DNA from 2 places in the Kocuria sp. SL71 genome. Region 2 is predicted to be linked to the other one. Evidence: riboswitches for the same ligand, from Rfam matches in the RefSeq annotation. Region 2 holds a riboswitch; the other holds the start of a gene.
What was found. A riboswitch is a leader RNA that binds a small molecule or an ion and turns the genes downstream of it on or off. The one in region 2 is predicted to bind S-adenosylmethionine.

Region 1 (9,622 bases), 780 kb from region 2:
ACACGGCCTTGGTCTGCGGCGTGAGGGCGGCCCGGAAGTCGGCCGGGTCGGTGCCCTGCACGAACGTGGTCTCCACGCCGAAGCGGCGCAGGGTGACGTCGAGCTGGGTGATCGTGCCGCCGTAGAGCTGGGACGAGGCCACGATGTGATCGCCCTGCCCGCACAGCGCGGCGAAGGTGATGAACTCGGCGGCCATGCCGGAGGCGGTGGCCACGGCGCCGATGCCGCCCTCCAGGGAGGCCACGCGCTCCTCGAAGGCCGCGACCGTGGGGTTGCCGATGCGCGAGTAGATGTTGCCGTACTTCTGCAGGGCGAACAGGTTGGCGGCGTCATCGGCGTCCTTGAACACGAACGAGCTGGTCTGGTAGATCGGCACGGAGCGGGCCCCGTGCTCGGCATCGGGAGTCCCGCCTGCGTGCAGCGCACGGGTGCGGAATCCGAACTGGTGCTCGGGCATGTGTCCTCCTCGTGGGGCGCGCCCCTGGTGTGGGTCCTGCTGGGGAGTCTGTGCCGCCGGGTGGGGCCCCGCAAGCAGGGCGACGCGGCGGCGATAGTGGGTGCGGGTCAGCCGCGCGCCGAGAAGATCTGCTCGATCGCCTCGAGCGACCCCTCGTTCTGCAGCGACGAGCGATCGCCCAGCGGCCTCCCCTCGTAGAGCTGGGCGAGCAGGCGCCGGGTGATCTTCCCGGAGCGGGTCTTGGGCAGATCGGGCACGGGGATCACCTCGCGCGGCTTGGCGATCGGGCCGATCTCCTGCGCCACATGGGCGCGCAGGGTCTCGCGGACCTCGGCCTCGGGCAGGGCACGGCCCTCCGAGGTGAGCACCACGCAGGCCAGAACGGCATGGCCGGTCAGCGCATCGGCCACCGGAGCGGTCCCGGCCTCGACGACCAGCGGATGCGTGACCAGCGCCGACTCGATCTCGATCGTGGACAGCCGGTGCCCCGAGATGTTGATGACGTCGTCGACCCTGCCGAGGATGTAGAGATCGCCCTCCTCGTCGAGCCGGGCGCCATCGCCGGCCAGGAACCAGCCGCGCTCGCCGAAGTCCGCCCAGTACGAGCTCAGGTAGCGCTGCGGGTCTCCCCACACGGTCCGGGCCATGGACGGCCCGATCGCATCCACCACGACGAGGCCCTGCTCGCCCGCCGCGACCTCCTCGCCGGCCGCGTCCACCACGCGGGTCGAGACCCCGGGAACGGGGCGCACCGCGCAGCCCGGCTTGGCCGCGGTGTGCGGGGTGCCCTCGGGGAACGTCCCGGAAGGGGCGAACTGCGGATCGTGGGGCCGGGGCGAGGCCACGCAGGAGCCGGTCTCGGACTGCCACCAGGTGTCCACGAACGGGACCTCGCCGCGGCCCACCTGCTCGCGCAGCCACCGCCAGGCCTCGGGGTTGATGGACTCGCCCACCGTGCCCAGCAGGCGGATCGAGGACAGGTTCCAGACCTTGGGCAGGCCCTTGGGGAACGCCCCCATGAGCGAGCGGATCAGCGTGGGGGCGGTGTAGTAGGTCGTCACGCCGTAGCGCTCGATGATGTCGAAGTGCCGGCCGAAGTCCGGGGTGCTCGGAGTGCCCTCGTAGATGACCTCGGTGACGCCGTTGACCAGCGGGCCGTAGATCTCGTAGGTGTGCGCGGTGACCCAGGCCAGATCGGCGGTGCACCAGTGGACGGTCGCGTCCACCTTGGCGGGGTCGTTGACGGCGGAGAGCTCCTGCGGGCGCAGCACGCCGTGGTCGTCCGGGGCATCCGGCAGCAGGTCGAAGAGCAGGGCGTGCGTGTAGGCGGCCTGGACCAGGTAGCCGCCCATGGTGTGCACCAGGCCCTTGGGGCGGCCCGTGGTACCGGAGGTGTAGATGATGAACAGCGGCGTCTCGGCGTCGAAGGCCTGCGCCTCGTGGACGTCGGAGACCGACTCGAGCAGCTCGTGCCACCACAGGTCCCGGCCCTGGGTCCAGGGCAGCTCCATCTGGTCCTTGGAGCGCGCCCCGCGCTTGCCGGCCGGCAGCTTCGCGTTGCCGGGCCGGGAGGTCCGGCGCACCACGAGCACGTGCTCGATCGCGTTGGTGCCGGCACACGCTTCATCTGCCTGGGCCTTGACCGGCACCACCTTGCCGCGGCGGTTCTGCCCGTCGGTGGTGACCAGGACCTTGGCGCCGGTGTCCTCGACGCGGAAGCGCAGCGCCTCGGCGGAGAAGCCTCCGAAGACCAGTGAGTGCACCGCCCCGATCCGGGCGCAGGCCAGCGTGATGATCACGGTCTCCGGGATCACCGGCAGGTAGATCACCACGCGGTCGCCCTGGACCACGCCCAGCGACTCCAGCGCGTTCGCAGCCCGGGCCACGGCCTTCTGCAGGTCGGCGTAGGTCCAGGTCTGGCGGTCGCCGGGCTCGCCCTCGAAGTGCAGGGCCACGTGCGAGCCGCGCCCGGCCTCCACATGGCGGTCCACGCAGTTGACGGCGACGTTGAGCTTGCCGCCCTCGAACCAGGCGATCTCGGGTACCGAGTAGGTGGGGCTGCCGTCGTCGTCGGTGCCGATCCGCTGCGGCTTGTCGAAGCGGTGCGTCGTGTGCCACGGCTGCGCCCAGTCCAGGCGGGAGGCCTGCTCGGCCCAGAAGGCCACGCGCGCCTCATCGGAGATCCGCGCGGGATTCGGCGTGGGGGCCAGGGGATCGGAGTAGGACTGCGGTGCGCTCATACGGGTGCTCCTTGCGGGGTGCCCGCGGCTGCGGGCGGGTTCTCGGAACGGGTCGAGGACGGCTTCCAGGGTCTCAGGTCCGGCGCACTGCGCCCCAGCGGGCCTGGGCCCAGCGCTCGAACAGCCCGAGCAGGGCGTCGGTGAGCTTGCCCAGGATCGCCAGCAGGACGATGGCCAGCAGCAGGCGGTCGGTGCGCCCGTTGTTCTGGGAGTCGGTGAGCAGGAAGCCCAGGCCCATCGATGAGCCGAGCAGCTCGGCGGCCACCAGGAACAGCCAGGCCTGGGCCAGGGCCAGGCGCAGGCCGGAGATCACAGAGGGCATGACCGCCGGCAGCTGGACGGTCAGCAGCAGGCGCAGACCGGAGAAGCCGAAGGATCGGGCGGCCTCCACGAGATGGCGGTCGACCTCCCGCAGAGCGGCCGAGACCGTGGTGAACACGGGGAAGAACGCGCCGATGGCCACCAGGGTCACCTTGGAGTTCTCGCCGATCCCGATCCACAGCAGCAGCAGCGGCACCCACGCCAGCGACGGCACCGCGCGCAGCGCCCCGATCAGCGGCGAGCCCAGGGCACTGGCCCAGGGGGAGAGCCCGATCAGGGCGCCCACGGCCAGCCCGAGCAGCGAGCCGATCACGAATCCGACGACCACGCGCTGGGTCGAGATCCCGATGTGGGTCCACAGCGCCCCGTCGGCCAGCAGCTCGCCACCGGACTGCAGGACCGCCAGGGGACGAGGCAGCTGCACCGGGGAGAACGTGCCGTTCGTGGACAGCAGCTGCCACAGCGCGAGCAGTGCCACCGGCAGCAGCAGGCCCAGGCCGACCCGGGCCCAGGGGCTGCGCAGGATGGAGCCCCGCGGGGCGGGGGTGCGGACCGAGTGCTGCGAGTCCGGACGCTGGGAGCCGGGACGGTCGGAGCCCGCGGGCTCCGGAGCCTCGGAGGCTGGTGCGGAGGTGGTCGTGACGCTCATGCGCTGTGCCCTTCGATGATCTCGGCCGCGCGCTGGGCGCTGGCCTCCTGCGCGAACCGCGCGTCGAGGATGGTGTCGATGGCCTTCTGGACGGTCTCCAGGTCCGGGACGTCACCGGTCTCCACGAGGATCGGGGCGATGCGCTCGAGGACCTCGAGCTGGTCGTCGCCGGGGACCGGGTCGATGTCAAGGTGCGTGCGCTCCCAGACCCGCTCGGCCGTCGTCGTCTCGATCTCGGAGGCCTCGGCCAGGATCGCGATGCCCTCCTGGGGGTTCTCCAGCGCCCAGGCGCGGGCGTGGGCGTAGACGTCCACGACCATCTGGGCCCCGCGCGGGTTGATCTCCAGGAACAGCTCGCGGGCGTTGAGGAAGCAGTAGGTGTTGAAGGCCAGGTCGCGCTGGAACAGCACCGCCCCGTCCTGCTCGGCGCCGGCCATGATCGGGTCGAGCCCGGACCAGGCGTCCACCTGCCCGCTGGTCAGGGCGGAGCGGCCGTCGGCGTGCTGGAGGTTGACCACGGTGGTCTCGTCGAAGCCCATATCCGCCGCTGATAGCGCCTGCAGCAGGAAGAAGTAGGGATCCGTGCCCTTGGTGGCCGCCACCGACCTGCCGCGCAGATCCTCGACCGAGCGCAGGGGCGAGTCCGCGGTGCGCACGAGTGCTGCCCACTCCGGCTGGGAGCAGATGTCGATCGCGCGGATGGGGGAGCGGTTGGTGCGCGCCAGCAGCGCGGCCGAGCCCGCGGTCGAGCCGATGTCGATCGCCCCGCCGCGCAGGAACTCGTTGGCCTTGTTGGACCCGGCCGAGAACGTCCAGTGGACCTCCTGGCCGCCCTCGGCGGCGACGGTCTCCAGCCAGCCCTTCTCGCGGATGATCAGCGACAGCGGGTTGTAGGTCGCGTAGTCCAGGTAGATCTCGGTGTCCGAGCCGGCGGCCATGCCGCGGCCCGGGCCCTCGCCCTCCATGACGCACCCGGACAGGGGCGCGGCGGCGGCCCCGACGGCGGCCAGGCCCAGCAGGCGACGACGCGTCAGCCCGCTCATGCCTCCACGCCCAGCAGGCCGAGCAGGTGCCTGCGGGCACCCGTCAGCTCGGGATCATCGCGGTGGCGCGGGCGGGGCGAGTCCACCGTGAGGATCTCCTGGATGCCCGCCGGCCCGCCCTCCGGCGGCGTCCCGAGCACGACCACGCGGTCGGAGAGCACCAGGGCCTCCTCGACGTCGTGGGTGACCAGCAGGACCGTCGTGGGATCGGCGGCGTGGATCTCCAGCAGCAGGTCCTGCATCTTCAGGCGCGTCAGTGCGTCGAGCGCGCCGAACGGCTCGTCGAGCAGCAGCACCTGCGGGTTGCGCGCCAGCGCCCGAGCCAGCGAGGCCCGCTGCGCCATGCCTCCGGAGATCTCCGACGGGCGATCCTCCGCATGCCTGGACAGCCCGACCAGCTCGAGCAGGTGGGCCACCCGCTGCTCGGCCTCGAGGCCGCGCACGCCGCGCGGCAGTCCGAGCGCCACGTTGCGGGCCACGGTGCGCCACGGCAGCAGCCGCGGCTCCTGGAAGCCCACCGCGCAGCGGGGGTCCAGGCCGCGCACGGGCGCGTCGTCGATCAGGACCCGTCCGGCCGTGGCGGTGCCGAGACCGGCCACCGCGCGCAGCAGGGTGGACTTGCCGCAGCCCGACGGGCCCAGCACGGAGACGATCTCCCCGGGGCGGACCTCGAAGCTGACATCGGCCAGGACGTCGCGCCGGCGGCCCCCGGAAGACGGGAAGGACTTGCCGACCCGATCGAAGGTCAGGGAGGCGGCATCGACCGTGCTCAGGGCGGACGGGGGTGCAGAGATCATCACATCACTCCATCGGTCCTGGCATTAGCACCTTGTGCCGCGGATGGACGGCACTGGTTGCTGCGGCGTCGACGAGCCAGGTCTCTCGGCCGCTCCGGATGGGAACCGGGGGTCATTCAATGCCCTGGTCCGGGGAGACAGCAAATCGGAGGACGAGCGGGGCAACGCGCGGCACGGGCTTCGCACCGTCGCCTCAGGTGTGCATAGGATGACGCTCACACGATCAAGAGTTCCGGCCCACAGCCCTGGCTGGCCGGACGGCAACCCTCTCCCGTAGCGGGGTGCCCCAGGTGAGGATCGGGCCGCTCGCTAGACCGCGTGCGGCAAGTACGGCGCACGCACGCGCTGGACCCGCAGGTTGGCCGCGGCATGAGCGGCGCACGGGGCGCGGGTCTGTCTTCTCAGGAGCAGCCTTCTATGGCCAAGCGGATCTCCCTGAACGCCTTCGACATGACCTGCGTGGATCACCAGAGCTTCGGGCTGTGGCGCCACCCGCGCTCGCGGGCCACGGAATACAACACGATCGAGTACTGGACGAACCTGGCCCAGGTGCTCGAGCGAGGCCGCTTCGACGCCCTGTTCCTGGCCGATGTGGTCGGCATCTACGACATCTACCGCAACTCGGCCGCCCCATCGATCGCCGGCGGCGCGCAGGTCCCGGTCAACGATCCGTTCATGCAGATCTCCGCCATGGCCGCGGTGACGAAGAACCTCGGCTTCGGCGTGACCAGTGCGGTCACCTACGAGCAGCCGTACACGCTGGCCCGCAAGTACGCGACGCTGGATCATCTGACCCGCGGGCGCGTGGGCTTCAACGTGGTGACCTCCTACCTGTCTTCGGCGGCCGAGAACCAGGGTCTGCCCACGCAGATCGAGCACGACGAGCGCTACGAGATCGCCGAGGAGTTCCTCGACGTCTGCTACAAGCTGTGGGAGGGCTCCTGGGAGGACGACGCCGTCGTGAGGGACGTGGAGCGCGGGATCTACGCCGATCCGGCCAAGGTCCACCCGATCCAGCACCAGGGCAAGCACTTCACGGTGCCTGGTGCGGCGCTCACCGAGCCCAGCCCGCAGCGCACGCCGCTGATCTTCCAGGCCGGGGCGTCCTCGCGCGGTCAGGCCTTCGCCGGCAAGCACGCAGAGGCCGTGTTCATCGGCGCCCTGCGCCCGGACCTCACCCGGTACATGACCGACCGGATTCGCGACAAGGTCGAGGCCGAGGGGCGCGATCGGAACGACGTGAAGATCTACGCGATGCTCTCCGTCGTGGTCGACGAGACCGACGAGAAGGCCCAGGCCAAGTACCGCGAGTACCAGAGCTATGCCAACCTGGAGGCCTCGCAGGCCATCATCGGCGGCTGGTCCGGGCTGGATCTGTCCAAGTTCCAGGAGGACGAGGTCCTGAACTACGTCAAGACCGAGGCCATCCAGTCCTTCCTCACTCCGTTCACCATGCAGGACGGGGCCAAGCAGTGGACCCGCGAGGAGATCGCCCGCCACTGCGCGATCGGCGGCATGGGCGACGTGGTCGTGGGCTCGCCGCAGACCGTGGCCGATCAGCTCGAGACCTGGATCGACGAGGGCGGGCTGGACGGGATCAACCTGGCCTACCACGTGTCCCCGGGCTCGTTCGAGGACTTCGTGGAGCACGTGGTCCCGGAGCTGCAGAAGCGCGGTCGCTACCGCACGGACTACGACGGGCCCACCCTGCGCGAGAACGTCTACGGCGCCGGGCAGACCAAGGTGCTCGACACCCACCCGGCGGCCAAGTACCGCGGGGCCTACGTGGGCAGGCCGTCCACCGCGGACACCCCGTCGCGGGATCTGTCGCAGGGCTGAGTCGCCGGCTCGGCCGATGAGCAGAGGCCCGTCCGAGGGCCTCTGCCAGCACGCACGCTCGTCGAACCCCACTCGGACGAGGAGATCGCGTCCGTCACGGACGGCCCCATTGCTTGCGCGGAGCCTCAGGTCACGTGCACGAACGGGCGGTCCTGCTTGCGCGGCACCGCCCGGCGCAGGACCTCATGCACCGCCGTCGCCGTCTGACCGCGGCCGAGGAGCAGGAAGCGCAGGGAGTTGACCAGGGGCGAGCCGTCGGACCACTCGAGGTAGAGGTGCGACGGCCGCCCCGTCCGGTCCCGGACGGCCAGGGCCACGCCGGCCAGGCAGGTGGGCACCGACGAGCCCTCGGCGCGCAGGACGCGGTGGCCGTCGATCTCGTGGGCGCTCACGCGCAGCCGGTCCTCGAAGTCCGATGGATCGCGCAGGGTCACCTCCACGAACAGGACGCCGTCGGCCGAGGGAAGGCGATGCCATTCGCGCTCGTCGCGCAGCTTTTCGGCCAGGTCGGGGTCGCTGAGCAGGAGCTGCTGGGCCTGGGCCCCTGCTGCGCCCAGCTGGGTGCGCGGCCGGTGCGCGATCAGCCGCACCGTGCGGCCGCGGCAGCTGCGCAGCCAGTCCTGGGAGGTCTCGTCGAAATCGATGCTGCGGATCCGCAGCTCCGAGGCCCGCCAGACCCGCGAGGCGAACGACGCCGCCAGCAGGGCCGCGATGAACACGAGGGCCACGTGGAGGCCATCGGGGCGGCTGATCATGTTGTCGGCGGTCGTGTAGGCGATCACCACGGTGATCGCCGCGAATCCCACGGCGGTGCGTCGGTGCCCCCGCTTTCCGGCCGACAGGGTCGAGGCGAAGGAGGCCGAGAGCATCAGTACCAGCACCCCGGTCGCGTAGGCCCCGCCCTGCGCATCCACGTCGGCGCGGAAGACCGCCGTGACGACCAGGGCGGCAGCCAGGATCGTGAGCACCAGCGGCCGCGGAGCGCGGGTCCACTCGGGCGCCATGCCGTAGCGCGGCAGGTAGCGCGGGATGAGGTTGAGCAGACCGGCCATCGCCGAGGCGCCCGCGAACCACAGGATCAGCACCGTCGACAGGTCGTAGACCGACCCGAAGGTCTCGCCCAGCAGGCTGTGCGCCAGGTAGGCCAGGGCCCGCCCGTTGGCAGCGCCGCCGGGCTCGAAGTCCCCGGCCGGGATCAGGATCGTGCACACCAGCGACGAGGTCAGCAGGAACCCGGCCATGATCAGCGCAGCGGTCGTGAGCAGTCGTCGGGTGCCCTCCACGCGGCCCCGCAAGCCCCGCGAGGTGCGCACCAGAGGCATCACGGAGACCCCGGTCTCGAAGCCGGACAGGCCCAGCGCCAGCTTGGGGAACACCAGTGCAGCCACGGCGACCGCCGCCCAGGGCGAGGAGTGCTGGCTCAGCGCCGCATGCCACCACTGCGCGAATCCGATCTCCTGCGAGCGGGCGATCTGCCACCAGCCCACCGCCAGCACCACGGCGTTGAGGCTCAGATACACGGGGACCAGGACGACGGCCACGCTGATGGCCTCCGAGAACCCGGCCATGAACACCGCGCCCAGCAGCAGGAGCAGCCCGACGGTCACCCAGAACTGCCAGTGATGCGCCTCGGCTGGCACGTGCGGATTCTCGACGATGTGCACGGCGGCATCGGCCGAGGACAGGGTCATGGTGATGACGAAGTCCGTGATCGCGAAGCCGAGCAGGCACAGGACCAGCACCTTGCCGCTCCAGCGCGGCAGCAGCGTCTCGAGCATCCGGATGGAGCCGGCGCCGTGCGGGGAGGCCACCGCCACCCACCGGTAGACCGGCAGCGCGCCGAAGAGTGTGACGGCCACCAGCACCAGGGTGGCCAGCGGGGAGATCAGCCCGGCGGCCAGGATCGCGATGCCGGGCTGATAGCCCAGGGTGGAGAAGTAGTCCACGCCGGACAGGCACATGACCTTCCACCAGGGATGGGTCTTCTCGTCGCGATCGGGTCGGCGATGCGGGGCGCCGTAGGAGGCGGAGGGGGATCCTGCCAGCAGCCAGGCGGTGGCGCGGGAGGGCGGTGCGATCATGGCGTACATGATGCGCCTGTCCCGCTCAAGGCCCCGCCGCCGAGGGCCTCAGGCGGCTGGCAGTTGCCTGTGAGCCGCGATCTGCCGATCAGTCGGGCAGCGGACCCGACCGATCTGGCTCGGGGCCGAGCAGCCCGCCGAAGGCCACCAGGAGCCCGCCCACCGCGAGCACCGCGGCGATCGCCGCGTGCGGCC
Region 2 (9,622 bases):
GAACTACGAGGCCCAGCGCCGCCGCGGCGAGGAGCCCACGTTCAACGGCTCCGACATCCCGGGCCTCACCGGGCTGGACGCCTGGGACGGCACCGACGTGATCACCACCGGCGCGTTCTGGACCCAGCAGATGAAGCGGACCGGCAAGGCCTGATCCGCTCACGCCTCTGAACGACGACGAAGCCCTCCTCCCAGCCCGATCGGCTGGGAGGAGGGCTTCGGTGTTGCTGGGTGAGGAGCTTGAGGTTGCGGCATCGTTGAAGACGACCGTCAACGAAGGGTGATCTCGGAGCCGCACGAGGCCCACGGCGCCACTTGAACCCCCCCCCAGGGTTATCTAAAATACGTATGTCCTCAGGGTCTTCTGGATCTCAGCGAGACAACGACGGCCAAGAAACTGACATGCAAGGAGAACGTCATGAACGAAATCAAGATTGATCAGGCTGCGCGCCTGGCCACGGGGTGCCTGCGCGCGGCTAACGGCATCAATGCCAATCAGGTGACCCCGGTGGTCTCTCGCGGCTGTATCGACGACCTGATTGCTATGAACTTTCTGACTCCTTCCGCGACGTCTGGGCTGCTAGATGCGACAGAGATCGAGAGGATCTTCTCGCGCACCCGAGTCCTGGACGGCAAGGACCTCAGCGTGCTCCGCGTGTCCATAGGCCCGCTCAAGCTGAGTGGTCCGACAGACCCCGTCAGCCTGCCCACGGGGGTTCATCCTCGTCGTTTTAGCGGGTGGGACTTCGCGAATACCAAGAATCTGACTCCAGATGAGGCGCAGGCAGGGATTGCTGGTGTGTGGCCATTGTCGGAAGAGAGCGCGCGTAAGGCGGAAGCCGTGAACGCTATTTTCGCTCCGGCGGTCAAGGGCTTCGTTGCTGGTGATCTTGTCTGCCAGGTGATCGGCTACTCGATCGACCTGACGACTCGTCGTCGCTGGTTCAAGCTGGATGCGCTGACTCAGCTCCAGCACAGATACGTTTTCGGGTCGGATGGGTGGTGGCAGCATCTGTGGATCACCGTGCCCCGCGGAGCCGTGGCAGGGATCGAGTTCTCTCCGCAGGATCTGGCCATGAAGTGGAATAACGAGCAGACCCCTGTGCAGCACTGACGCGCAGAAGTGAAATGCCGACAGCTGTCGCTGGAGGCGGCTCGAGGCTCTCTGCACTCCATGTGGCGTGCAGAGAGCCTCGAGCCGCCTCCGGGGGCGTTCCCGTAGCCGTGCGCATATCGGACCGAGGGTGGGCCCCTAATGATCACCCCGGCCAGATGAGGCGGCTGGCCTGAAGTGCGATGTCGTGCCGGCAGGGGGGCGCTTGCGCAGATACCCCGTCTGGCTGAGGGATAATCATCAGCATGACTTCCTCCACTGGCCTCACGGCGATGGACCTGCTCGACAAGCTCTACTACTCCTCCACGAGCACCACGGACAAGGGCACCAAGTTCGAGCGCCTCACGCAGTCGTTCCTCCAGACGGACCCCCTGTGGGCGGAGCAGTTCGAGAAGGTCTGGATGTGGGACCAGTGGCCGGAGCGCTGGGGTCATGACACGGGAATCGACCTGGTGGGCGAGCGCCGCGACGGCGGTCGCACGGCGATCCAGTGCAAGTTCTACGACCCGAGCGCCCGAGTGTCCAAGGCGGACATCGACACGTTCTTGTCCGCCTCGGGTCGCCACGGATTCACGGAGCGCCTCATCGTCTCGACCACGAGCCAGTGGGGAGCGAATGCCGAAGCTGCGATCCGCGAGCAGTCGATCCCGGTGCGCAGGCTCGGATTGGAAGACTTCGAGAACTCGCGCATCAACTGGGAGATCTTCGACCCGCAGACTCCCATGGTGCTCGCTCTGTCCGGATCGGCAGATCTGCGTCAGTACCAGCGCACTGCCATCGAGCAGGTCACCCAGGGCTTCAGCGCCCACGACCGCGGCCGGCTCATCATGGCGTGCGGCACGGGCAAGACCTTCACCTCGCTGCGCTTGGCGGAGCAATACGTGGGCCCGCGCGGCAGTGTGCTCTTCCTCGTCCCGTCGATCGCGCTGCTGTCGCAGGCGCTGCGCGAGTGGACGAACAACTCGGACCTGGGAATCGCCCCCATGGCGGTGTGCTCGGATCCCAAGTCGACCCGGGGCCGCAAGGCGAACGAAGACACTCCGGAGATCTCCGTTGTGGACCTGGCCCTGCCGGCGACCACGGACCCACATCGGTTGGCGCAGCGTATGAAGGAAAGCCGCGCCGGAGGTGACGGCATGCGGGTCGTGTTCGCCACCTATCAGTCCATCGATGTCGTGGCTCGAGCGCAGGAGATCGCCGGCCTGGAGCCCTTCGACCTCGTCATCTGCGACGAGGCGCATCGGACCACGGGAGCCACGCTGGCCGGATCCGAGGAGTCCGCGTTCGTGCGCGTCCACGATGAGAACTACCTCAAGGCATCCAAGCGCCTCTACATGACCGCGACGCCGCGCATCTACGACGACGCTTCGAAGGCCAAGGCCGGCAAGGCGCAGGCCGTGCTCGCCTCGATGGACGACGAAGACGTCTACGGGCCGGAGTTCTACCGTCTGGGCTTCGGCGATGCCGTGCAGATGGGCATGCTGACGGACTACAAGGTCCTCATCCTCACGGTGAACCAGGAGTCCGTGAATGACGCCATGCAGGAGGCCTTCGCCCAGGACGGCGAGCTCACCCTGGATGACGCCACGCGCCTGATCGGATGCTGGAACGGTCTGGCCAAGCGCGGGGATGCCGAGCATTCCTTCGCCGTGGACCCGCAGCCCATGCGTCGCGCGGTCGCTTTCGCCCGGGACATCAAGTCCTCGAAGAGGGTCGCAGCGCAGTTCACGGATGTCGTCTCCGCATACACGGAGAACCAGACCGACGGCGATTCGGACGACCTGTTGAAAGTCGAAGCCAAGCACGTCGACGGCTCTATGAACTCGATGGAGCGCACGGAGCTGCTGGACTGGCTCAAGGCGGATGCGGGCAGCGACTCCTGTCGGGTGCTCTCCAACGCGCGCTGCCTCTCAGAGGGGGTGGACGTTCCCTCGCTGGACGCCGTCATGTTCCTGAACCCGCGGCGCTCCGTGGTCGACGTCGTGCAGTCCGTCGGCCGAGTGATGCGCCTGGCCAAGGGCAAGAAGTACGGCTACATCATCCTGCCCGTCGTCGTGCCGGCCGGCGTGGCCCCGGAGAAGGCACTCGACGACAACAAGAACTTCCAGGTGGTGTGGGACGTCCTGCAGGCGCTCCGGGCGCACGATGAGCGCTTCGACGCCATGGTGAACAAGGTTGAGCTCAATAAGAACCGCGACAAGCAGATCGACGTGGTGGGCGTCGGGTTCGAGGGGGAAGGCGACGGCTCCGGGGTCGGGGACGGCACCGAGACAGGTTCGACCTCGGGATCCCAGGGAGCCTTCGATCTGCGACTGTCCCAGATGGACGAGCTGCGGGATGCGATCTACGCGCGCATGGTCAAGAAGGTCGGCTCGCGCACGTACTGGGACCAGTGGGCCAAGGACATCGCGGTCATCGCTCAGAACCACATCACGCGCATCACTACACTGGTCGATGACCCGGGCTCTGCCGCCTCGAAGCACTTCGGGGTGTTCCTGGACGCGCTGCGGCGGAACCTGAACGAGTCGATCACGCGCGATGGCGCGATCGAGATGCTCGCGCAGCACATGATCACCAAGCCCGTCTTCGATGCTCTCTTCGAGGACTACGCCTTCACCGAGCACAATCCCGTCTCCCGAGTGATGGACCGGATGGTCGACTCTCTGACCGCAATGCACGTCGATGCGGAGGCCGAGTCGCTGGAGTCGTTCTACGAGTCCGTGCGTCTGCGGGCGGCGGGGATCGACAATGCGGAGGGCAAGCAGAAGATCATCACGGAGCTCTACGAGAGCTTCTTCAAGAACGCCTTCCCACGTGCCGCGGACGCGATGGGGGTCGTCTACACGCCCATCGAGATCGTCGACTTCATCCTCCGATCCGTCGACGACGTGCTGAAGCAGGAGTTCGGCCGGTCGATCAGCGATGAAGGTGTGCACGTCATCGACCCGTTCACGGGGACGGGCACGTTCATCGTCCGCCTCCTCCAGTCCGGGCTCATCAACCCTGTAGACCTCGCGCGGAAGTACGCGTCCGAGCTCCATGCGAACGAGATCCTGCTCCTCGCCTACTACATCGCGGCGATCAACATCGAGACGACGTTCCACGACCTCCAAGCCGTAGCGCACGACGTGGAGCTGGAGGTCGAGGACTACGAGCCGTTCGACGGGATCGTCCTCACGGACACCTTCCAGCTCACGGAGGACGGAGACCTCCAGGACGAGACGGTCTTCCCCGCGAACAACACCCGTGCCGAGGCGCAGAAGAAGCTCGACATTCAGGTCATCGTCGGCAACCCGCCGTACTCCGTGGGGCAGACGTCCGGAAACGACGACAATGCGAACGTCTCCTACCCGACCCTCGACGCCCGGGTACGGGACACGTTCGCCGCGCGCACGGATGCGACGAACAGGAACAGCCTCTACGACTCGTACCTGCGGGCGATTCGCTGGGCCAGCGACAGGATCGGCGACGAAGGTGTCATCGGGTTCGTCACGAATGGCGGCTGGATCGAAGGCAACACAGCCGCTGGCGTGCGCAAGACCCTCGCCGAGGATTTCTCCTCGATCTACGTGTTCAACCTGCGCGGCAACGCGCGCACTGCTGGCGTCCTGCGCCAGAAAGAAAAGGGGAACGTCTTCGGCTCCGGCGGACGCACGACGATCGCTGTCTTCCTCCTTGTCCGCACGCAGGGGCACAGCGGACCCGCGACGATCCACTACCGCGACATCGGTGACTACCTCACAACCGAAGAAAAGCTACAGATTGTCGACGAGTCCACCCTCGACACCGTCCCGTGGCAACAGATCACGCCCAATCGTCATGGCGACTGGATCAACCAGCGCGACGAGGACTACCTGACCTACCCGATCCTGGGAGACAACAAGGGCACGGACACTCAGCCCGCCGCTTTCGCGATCTACTCCCGCGGGCTCGCGAGTGCGCGCGACTCGTGGGTCTACAACTACTCGTTGCCCCATTTACAGGAGAACGTCACCCGGTCCATCGATTTCTATAACAGTGAGGTGGTCCGGGCCACTCAACCCGGCTACACCCCCGACTTCGACCCGACAAAGCTGTCGTGGAACCGCGCAGACAAGACCAACGTCCTGCGCGGCCGCACGATCGAGCACCGAGACTCCGCCTACCGCGAAGGGCTCTACCGTCCGTTCGCAAGAGCGAACGTCTACTTCGACCGCGCGTACAACGACATGGTCTATCGACTGGAACAGCTCTTCCCCACCGCGCAGCACGACAACTACGGGTTCTGGATTGTGGGCGCTGGATCTGCTGTTCCGTTCTCAGCCATCGCGAGCACGTACATTCCTGATCTACATGTTGCGGGAGCGGGATCCGGCGGAAACTTCTTCCCCCGCTACCGCTGGGAACCCGCCGAAAACGAGGGCACAATCGCCTTCGACCTCGGTGGCGAGGTGGCCGACGGCTACCGCCGCGTCGACAACATCACCGACGACTTCCACCGCCTCGTCCAAAAGCGCTACGGCAACCAGGTCACGAAGGACGAGGTCTTCTTCTTCCTCTACGGCCTGCTGCATTCGCCGGAGTACCGCGAGCGCTACGCGGGCGAGCTTAAGCAGATGCTTCCCCGCATCCCGCACGTGCCAGCGGAGTCCTTCCAGCCGTTCGTCGAGGCCGGTCGTGAGCTCTTCCACCTGCACGCGAACTACGAGGAGGCCGAGCCCTATTCACTGGAGATCGTCGGCGGTGAACAGCTCCCGCTAGGTGGACCCGAGGCAGAAGCTGTCTACTACCGCGTTCAGAAGATGCGGTTCCCCACGGGGAAGAAGGCTTCCGACGCGCCGGACTCGCTCATCGTCAACTCGAACATCACCGTGCACGGCATCCCGGAGGAGACATACCGCTACCAGCTCGGCTCCCGCAGCGCGATCGAATGGATCATCCGCCAGTACCAGGTGACCACGGACAAGGCCTCCGGCATCGTCAACGACCCCAACCAGTGGGGCCTCGAACACGGCAATCCGCGCTACATCCTCGATCTGCTCCAGAAGGTCATCACGGTGTCGGTTCGCACCGTCGAGATCATCGAAGCCCTGCCGGGACTCGATGTCGAGGGCGGGTCTCCGTTATCAGCTGCTTGATGCCTTCGATGTGAGCGTGAGCTTTCGCGGTAGGAGTCGGGCTGATTTCTAATTAAGCAATGAGTAAGCCCTTCTCCCCGCCTGAATCGGTGGGGAGAAGGGCGTCGTGTCGAGCCAGTCGCTGAGGACCCCGATCAGCGCTGACCGACGGCCTTCAAGCAGTGCCTTGCCGCTGTGATCGGGTCCTCCAGCAGGTTCATGCGCTCGTGCCACAGGGCCCAGACCCTCAGGTCGTACGCGACATCCGGGTCGTGCTCCTGGTCCTGGCGCATGACGATCAACGTCACCAGCATCTCCCAGGCGCTCTCCGGGGTGTGTCCGAGAGCGCGGGCGGCCCGAGCCACCTCCGGGGCATTGTTCACGTTGGGCAGGTTGCCGAAGCGCCACACGCTGTGCGCGCAGGCCATGACGTTCGCTGAGTGGCCCTTGCGGGGGAGGAGGAACAGGACTCTGCTCCACTCCCGGGCCTCCCGATCTCCGAAGTCGATCCACCGGTGGTTCGTGCGCGGCGGCACCACGGGGGCCTCCGGTGCGAGGTGCAGCGGCACGTTGTAGGGATGCAGATGCTCGAGATCGGAGCGCTTCGACTCCAGTGCTTGGTGCAGTGCGTCGGACATGAGGTCCTGCCTTCCGGGCCGCGTAGCGCGACCCCGTCGAGTCTTGCCCCAGCGAGGGCGCTGAGGCCCGTTCTGCTCTGGAAGCACCCGGGAATCGAGTTCGGGTTGCTGCGCGGCCAGCCAGGCCCGTGAGGCCGCGCTCGTGAACGTGTCCTGAAATTACAAGAAGGCTCCGACAGCACAAGCTCCATGACGCGGCGGTGCCGCGCTCACAGCACCAGGACCTGCGGCAGGACGCCGAAGATGACGGCGAGTACGAGCGTGAGCAGATGCAGGACCAGGAAGACGGTTGCGGCAGTCTTCACCCCGGAGGACGGGTACATCTCGCGCGGCATGCGGATGCGGGGGTAGATGGCCAGCGCCGCACCCAGGATCGCCGGGGCACCCAGGGGCAGGAACGCGACGAGCATGGCAGCGACCAGATCGGCGGTGCCGCCGAAGTCGGGCTCCGTGACTGTGGACGCGGCGCCGATCGAGAACAGGATCGTGAGCGGGGAGAGCAGCAGTGCACCGGCCAGCACCAGGATCGTGAGCACCAGGGCGGTGACGGCGCTGCCGGGCGCGGAGGGCCTCGGGGACCAGCCGGCCTGCGGGTAGGCGTAGGGCTGAGCCTGCGGGACATAGGGGTGCATCGTGGACTCCTGGTCGAACGGGAGGGGGTTGCTGATGCAAATATATGACCCCGCCCGAGTATTCGCAACTGCTAACGCCAAGGGGCGCGCAGGCGTGTAACTACAAGAATCCCGGAGGCGCACTCCGGCGCCGCAGCGACAGGCCGCCGCCGCGGCCTGGCGACTCAGCGACGACGGCGCAGATGCTCCCTCGCCACTGCCGAGAGATTCTCCAGCGGCAGCCCGGCGGGGCAGACCTCGGTGCAGTCGCCCAGGGTGGAGCACGGCCCGAAGCTCTCCTCGGCGGCGTCGAGCACCTTGCCGGAGCGGGTGCGGCGGTCGTCGTCGTCCTTGGCCAGCGGGGGGAGCTCGGTGAGCAGCGAGCCCACGAACAGCTGCCCGGAGCCGTTGGGGCAGGCGGCCACGCAGGCCCCGCAGCTGATGCACCCGGCTTCGGTCAGCGCCTTCATGCCCACGGGGCCTCCGGCGGCCTTGACCACGGTTCGCAGCGCAGCCTTCTTGTCCACGGACAGGTCCTTCTTCACGGGGAAGGCGGCTGCGCGCAGCGGCTCGATCCGCACGCGCTGCCCGTCGGTGAAGGCCGCGACCTGCTGCTGGCACGAGGCCCGGTTGAGCTGGGGGCCGTGGGCCACGCCGTCGACCGTGACGCCGCACTTGCCGCAGATGCCCTCGCGGCAGCCGTCGTCGTAAGAGATCGGCTCCATGCCCTCGGGCAGCTGCTCGTTGAGCAGGTCGAGCAGCTCCAGCACGGTCGTCTGAGGGGTCACGCCAGTGACGGTGTGGGTCTCGAAACCGCCTTCGGACTCGCCGTCGGCCTGGCGCCAGACCTCGACCTGCAGGGTGCCGGTGATGCGCATGGGACTCCTTCGGTGCCCTCGCGCCGGGACCCGGTCGCGGAAGGCGGTGTTGCAGTGCGGGGGGAGGACGGCTCAGCGCACCAGGCGCAGGAGCACGGCCACGGGGATGGAGGCGTTGCCCAGGGCCACGCCGGTGCCGACCAGCCGCCCGGCCAGCTCGAAGCGCTCGCGGGCGCCGCGCTGGGCGGACAGGCCGGTGTCATTGCCGATCTGGACCAGGCCCTGGGAGGTGTGTGCGGCCAGCGCCAGCATGGCGGCCAGGTACAGCCCGGCCACGGGCGGGCGGCGCAGGGATGCCACCAGGTTGTCGTAGGCGGCACCGGGCTCGTGACGGCGAGAGGCGGCCGGCCGGGTGCCCAGTGTGAGATCCGCCAGGTGGAAGGCCGTGAACAGCCCCAGGACGGTGCCGGTCGAGCGCATGGAGCGCTTGAGCCTCTGCCAGCGGGTGCGCCGGCGACCCTGCGGCAGCGGCCTGGGCTGAGCGGCAGTACGGCGCTCGGAGGCCTGGGCGCGCACGGTCAGCACCGCCGCGCAGCTCAGGTGGGTCAGCGCATCGGCCAGCAGCACGACCCGGAAGGCCCACAGAACGGTGCGCCGCGGCAGGACCGGCGCCCCCAGCGTGCGCAGGTGGTGGGCGTAGGAGTCGAAGCGGCCGCGTCCCAGGTAGACCTGCAGATTGCCCAGCATGTGGATCACGGTGTACCCGGAGAGCACGGCGCCGCTGGAAGCCATGGCGAGCTTGACGTCCGGGGTGGGCGGGAAGCGCTCGGAGGTCTTCAGGGTCCAGGCCCAAAGACGACCGGCGGACTCCTCGAGGGTGCGCCGCGTGGCAGGTGAGACCGCGGAGAGGACTCGCTCGGTCTCGGCACGGAGGTTCTCGGTCATGGGGCAACAGCCTAGGGCGAGGGGCGGCCAGGACATGATGACGGTGTGACGCCGGGTTACCCGGCAGCGGGGGCCGGGCACTCCAGCAGGGTGATCCGGAAGCGGGTGCTGCGGTCCTCCTGCGTCTGCTGGCAGCCGTTGTCCCGCAGGTGGGACAGCACGGTGTCGTGGAACTGGTTCTTCTTGTTGGAGACCACGGAGGTGGCGCCGACGGTGTCGATCTTCCAGGACTCGTAGCCGGGGCGGTTCAGCCCGTAGAGGTTGTCCGCGCTGATCCGGTCCTCCTGGAGCATGGGATCGGCGATCTCGTGCTCCGGCGGATAGGCGAGCAGGACGCCGCGGTTCGACCGGTCCATGAAGATCACGGTGTCGCTCCGGGCGACCAGAGCAGAGGCCGTCG

Region 1: another riboswitch for S-adenosylmethionine. It lies ahead of OVA15_RS12950 (LLM class flavin-dependent oxidoreductase); the one in region 2 lies ahead of OVA15_RS09305 (hypothetical protein).

What each region holds. Positions count from the first base shown of each region.
Region 1 is NZ_JAPPRE010000001.1:2,835,520-2,845,141, forward strand. It holds gene OVA15_RS12925 (O-acetylhomoserine aminocarboxypropyltransferase/cysteine synthase family protein) at 1-457, opposite strand, end outside; gene OVA15_RS12930 (AMP-binding protein) at 565-2,697, opposite strand; gene OVA15_RS12935 (ABC transporter permease) at 2,771-3,667, opposite strand; gene OVA15_RS12940 (aliphatic sulfonate ABC transporter substrate-binding protein) at 3,664-4,710, opposite strand; gene OVA15_RS12945 (ABC transporter ATP-binding protein) at 4,707-5,507, opposite strand; SAM riboswitch class I at 5,506-5,612, opposite strand; SAM riboswitch class IV at 5,729-5,843, shown strand; gene OVA15_RS12950 (LLM class flavin-dependent oxidoreductase) at 5,925-7,346, shown strand; gene OVA15_RS12955 (amino acid transporter) at 7,472-9,436, opposite strand; gene OVA15_RS12960 (MFS transporter) at 9,516-9,622, opposite strand, start outside.
Region 2 is NZ_JAPPRE010000001.1:2,053,685-2,063,306, reverse strand. It holds partial or broken gene OVA15_RS09320 (alanine/glycine:cation symporter family protein) at 1-154, shown strand, start outside; gene OVA15_RS09315 (hypothetical protein) at 419-1,114, shown strand; gene OVA15_RS09310 (DEAD/DEAH box helicase) at 1,360-6,231, shown strand; gene OVA15_RS09305 (hypothetical protein) at 6,366-6,848, opposite strand; SAM riboswitch class IV at 6,883-6,996, opposite strand; gene OVA15_RS09300 (hypothetical protein) at 7,058-7,480, opposite strand; gene OVA15_RS09295 (2Fe-2S iron-sulfur cluster-binding protein) at 7,645-8,337, opposite strand; gene OVA15_RS09290 (succinate dehydrogenase) at 8,410-9,222, opposite strand; gene OVA15_RS09285 (glycosyltransferase family 39 protein) at 9,279-9,622, opposite strand, start outside.